2 regions of the Kitasatospora sp. NRRL B-11411 genome follow, and region 2 is predicted to be linked to the other one. Evidence: predicted binding sites of a transcription regulator. Region 2 holds the regulator's gene; the other holds the start of a gene.
What was found. Region 2 encodes HspR, which represses chaperone genes until heat shock. Its sites were predicted from a motif close to TTGAGNNNNNNNNNCTCAA; they were not measured.
Positions count from the first base shown of each region.

Region 1: the regulator HspR is predicted to act here: its motif matches at 1,098-1,116, upstream of lon (endopeptidase La).

Region 1 is NZ_JOGH01000003.1:115,937-118,330, reverse strand. It holds gene IH44_RS0102945 (rhomboid-like protein) at 15-746, shown strand; gene lon (endopeptidase La) at 1,139-2,394, shown strand, end outside.
Region 2 is NZ_JOGH01000002.1:83,584-85,977, reverse strand. It holds gene IH44_RS0101650 (hypothetical protein) at 1-694, opposite strand, end outside; gene IH44_RS0101645 (heat shock protein transcriptional repressor HspR) at 900-1,430, opposite strand; gene dnaJ (molecular chaperone DnaJ) at 1,438-2,394, opposite strand, start outside.

The sequences.
Region 1 (2,394 bases), on a different contig from region 2:
GTCCTGGAGGCACCATGACCAGCGCGGAACTGCGCCGACGACTGATCCGGCCCGGACTCCGGGCCGTGCCCACGCCGCGGGCCAACCCGTTCGCCCTCGGTTACCTCGCCCTGCTGCTCGGCACCACCCTCTACGCGCGCTTCGGCGACCAGGACACCGTGCACCGGCTCCAGTCGCTCTCCTCCACCGACGCGCACAACCTGCTCGTCCACCCCGCGCTCTCCCTGGTCGGCAGCGGCCTGTGGGTCGCCGGACCGGTCTGGATGCCCTACTTCTGGGCCTTCGCCCTCACCGTCGCACCCTTGGAACGACGCATCGGCGGCCTTCGTGCCCTCGGCGTCTTCGGCGCCGGCCACATCGCCGCGACCCTGCTCTCGCAGGCCGTCGTGGTGGCCGCGGTGGCGGCCGGCGGAGCCGAGACCGAGCTGCTCGACGCGATGGACATCGGCGTCTCCTACGGCGTCCTCACCTCGCTCGGCGCGCTCGCCGGACTGCTCGGCCCGACCGGGCGGAAGGTCGCGCTCGGCGCCGGGCTCGCGCTGATCGGACACCAGCTGCTGACCGACCCCGACCTGATCACCTCGGTCGGCCACCCCGCCGCGCTGGGGGTGGGCGTCGCGCTCTGGCCGCTCCTGCGCGGGCGCGGGCCCCGCGGCCCGTGGCGGACGCGGCGGGCGCGGACGGCGCGACCGGTGCCGGTGTGGGGCGCGCAGGGCCGGCCGAAGGCGGCCCCGGCGGAAGGGTGACCGCGCAGTCGCACCGGCGCGCGGGCGGGCCGAAGGCGGCCCCGGCGGAAGGGTGACCGCGCAGTCGCACCGGCACGCGGGCGGGCCGCCCGTGCCACGACCTTTCCGGCCCGCGCCTGCCGCCCCGCGCAGTTCCCCGCGCCCCTGACGGGGCGCGGGGTTTTCGCTGTGCCGGGATTCCTCGGGCCGGCCGGCTTCGCGCGCTGCCCGTGCTGTTCCGCAGTCTTCCGGGCCCCTCTTTTCTCGGCTCCGTGCGGTTCCCCGCCTTCCGCCGACGCGGGGTTTCCGCTGTGCCGGGGTGTGTTCACTGGGGGTGAACGCGGGGTGGGGAACAATCGGGGGGCGCCAGACCTTAGTCAGGTCAGCTCAAGTTCACTGACTGGGGAGAGATCATGGCATCGATGTCCGCTCCGCTCACTCTGCCGGTGCTGCCGCTCGACGACGAGGTGGTGCTCCCTGGCATGGTGGTTCCGCTGGAGCTTTCGAATCCCGAGGTGCGGGCCGCCGTGGAGGCGGCGCGGGCCGGGAGCGGAGGGGGGAAGCCGCAGGTGCTGCTGGTGCCGCGGCTGGACGGGTCGTACGCGGCGGTGGGGGCGCTGGCGACGGTCGAGCAGGTGGGGCGGCTGGCGGACGGGGATCCGGCGGCGCTGGTGCGGGCGGTGCGGCGGGTGCGGATCGGGGCCGGGACGACCGGGCCCGGGGCCGCGCTGTGGGTGGAGACCACGCCGTTCAAGGAGTCGGACCAGGGGCTGCCGGTGGCGGGGCGGGCGGCCGAGCTGGTCAAGGAGTACAAGGCGCTGTCGACGCAGTGGCTGCGCCGTCGCGGGGCCTGGCAGATCGTCGACCGGGTGGCCGCGATCGAGGACGTCGGCGAGCTGGCCGACAACATCGGGTACGCGCCGTTCGCGACCGCCGAGCAGAAGCTGAAGGTGCTGCTGGAGGCGGACCGCCCGGCCCGGCTGGAGTACGCGCTGAGCCTGCTGCGCGAGCACCTCGCGGAGGAGGAGGTCAACGACACCATCCGCAAGGACGTCGAGGAGGGCGTGGCCAAGCAGCAGAAGGAGTTCCTGCTGCGCCGCCAGCTGGAGGCGGTGCGCAAGGAGCTGGCCGAGCTGAACGGCGAGAGCGACTCCGAGGAGGACGACTACCGGGCCCGGGTCGAGGCGGCCGCGCTGCCCGAGAAGGTGCGCGAGGCGGCGCTCAAGGAGGTCGACAAGCTGGAGCGCGCCAGCGACCAGTCGCCCGAGGGCTCGTGGATCCGCACCTGGCTGGACACCGTCCTCGAACTGCCGTGGAACGAGCGCTCGGAGGACGCGTACGACATCGCCGGGGCCCGCGCCGTGCTGGACGCGGACCACACCGGGCTGGCGGACGTGAAGGACCGGATCGTCGAGTACCTGGCGGTGCGCAAGCGCCGGGCCGACCAGGGCCTCGGCCAGATCGGCGGGCGCCGGGGAGGCGCGGTGCTGGCGCTGGTCGGGCCGCCCGGGGTCGGCAAGACCTCGCTGGGTGAGAGCGTGGCCAAGGCGATGGGCCGCTCGTTCGTCCGGGTCGCGCTCGGCGGCGTGCGGGACGAGGCGGAGATCCGCGGCCACCGCAGGACGTACGTGGGCTCGATCCCCGGCCGGATCGTCCGGGCGGTCAAGGA
Region 2 (2,394 bases):
CCTGTGTCATGTCCTTGCTGCCGGGGATGACCGCGACCTTGCGGTCTATGATGATCATGATGGAGAACGGTTCGCCCAGGGTGCGGATCTCGCTCCCCGCGTCGGTCATCGTCTCCACGTACTCCAGGGTGGGGCTCGAGTACCGCGCGCTCGGCTGGTAGATGCTCCGGGTGATGCCGCCCCGGCGGAGCACCTGGAGGTCCTGGTTGATGGCGGCGCGGACGGTGTCCGCAGTGCGTCCCCCGCCGGGTTGGGCGGTCAGCAGCTCCTGCGAGCAGTTGTCGACCAGGGCCGCCAGCCGCTCGTTGATCCGGTCCTTGCCCCGGACGTATTCGATCTTCCCGCCGGTTGCGCCCTGGCTGTTCAACTCGCTGAACACGTCGCCGAGTTCCCGTAGTTCGGCAGTCAGCGTGGCCGATCGGTTGAGCAGCTGGGCCGCCTCGCGCTGCCAGGCGGTGCTGAGCGATGCGGACAGAGCCCTGGGATCGACGGCCACCACGCCTGACTGATCGTCGGTGTCGTGGATCAGCAGCCCGAAATCGAGGAGTTCCTGGATCTCCTTTTGTGCCGTTCCGGCCTCCTCGGTGGTGGCCCGCCCACCGGATCGCACAATGGACAGGTACATCTCATGTGCTGCGGCGGAGAGCGGCCCACTGCCGAAGTCGGCCTGCCCGGAGTCCCGGATTGCGCGCATTGACTACTCCCCCTCCGTTCGGGCCCAGGGCGTTGCGGTACAGGGCCGACCAAGTGGCCACTATGGATGATAGGTAAAACTGCCTGGTCGAGGATTCCTGTTTGTGCCGCGCATTCCCCGGCGGGCACCCGGAGACTCTTCCAGCATTGCGACGCCGCCGACACCCCCCGAACGGTAGGGGCGTCGACGGCTCAGTGTCCTCTGCTCAGCGCTTGGGCCGCCAGACCACCAGGGCGCTGGACTGCTGGACCTGCTGGTAGGGGACCAGGTCGCGGCGGTAGGAGGCGTGGACGGCGGCCTCGCGCTGCTGGAGGGTGGCGGCGGCGCCCTCCAGGGCGTCGACGAGTTCGCTCACGCGGGACTGCAGGGCGGTGACCTGGTTCTCGAGTTCGATGATGCGCTTGATTCCGGCCAGGTTGATGCCCTCGTCCTGGGAGAGCCGCTGGACCTCGCGCAGCTGCTGGATGTCCCGGGCGGAGTAGCGGCGGCCGCGGCCGGCGGTGCGGTCGGGGCTGACCAGGCCGAGGCGGTCGTACTGGCGGAGGGTCTGCGGGTGCAGGCCGGAGAGCTCGGCGGCGACCGAGATGACGTAGACCGGGGTGTCCTCGGTGAGGACGTAGGGCGGGGCGGCGGCGCGCGGGCGGCCGCCGCCGGGCAGGCCCTCGCCGAGACCGGGGCCGGGGCCGATCCGGCCGGTGCCGTCGCCGCCGTGGCTACTGTCGGGGTGGGGACTCATCGGGGTCTCACGCTCCCTCCGCCGCCTTGAACAGGGCGGCTCGCGGGTCGTCCGAGGCGGTGGCCTCGCGGTACTGCTCCAGTGCGGTCAGCGCGTCTCCGTCGACGTGCTTGGGCACCGTGACCTCCACGGTGACCAGCAGGTCGCCGCGGGTGCCGTCCTTGCGGGTGGCGCCCTTGCCGCGGGCCCGCATGGTCAAGCCGTTGGCGCTGCCGGGCGGCAGCTTGAGCTTCACGGCCGGGCCGTTCAGGGTCGGCACCTCGATGGTCCCGCCGAGGGCGGCTTCGGGGAAGCTCACCGGCACGGTCACCGTCAGGTTGTCGCCCTTGCGCCCGAACACCGGGTGCGGGTCGACGTGCACGGTGACGTACAGGTCTCCGGGCTGGCCGCCGCGCTCGCCCTGGGCGCCCTTGCCCTTGAGCCGGATCCGCTGGCTGTCCTGCACGCCGGCCGGGATGCGGACCTGCATGGTGCGGGCGGAGGAGGCCCGGCCGCTGCCGTGGCAGACGGTGCACGGGTCGTCGACGATCATGCCGCGGCCCTTGCAGTCCCGGCAGGGCTCGGAGAGCGCGAAGGCGCCCTGGCCGCGGCTGACGGTGCCGGCGCCGACGCAGGTCGGACAGACCCGCGGGGTGGTGCCGGCCTTGGCGCCGGTGCCGGCGCAGGCGCGGCAGGCGGCCTGGGAGGTCATCCGCAGCGGCACGGTCGCGCCGTCCACGGCCTCCTCGAAGTTCAGCGTGACCTCGGTCTCGACGTCGGCCCCGCGGCGCGGCTGGGCGGCCTGCCGGCCGCCGCGGTTGAACAGGCCGCCGAACACGTCGCCGATCCCGCCGCCGCCCGTGCCGCCGCCGCCGTTGAAGAGGTCGCCGAAGTCGAAGCCGCCGGACGCGCCGCCCGCACCGCCGGGCCGGAAGCCGCCGCCCGCGAACAGCGAGCGGGCCTCGTCGTACTCCTTGCGGCGCTT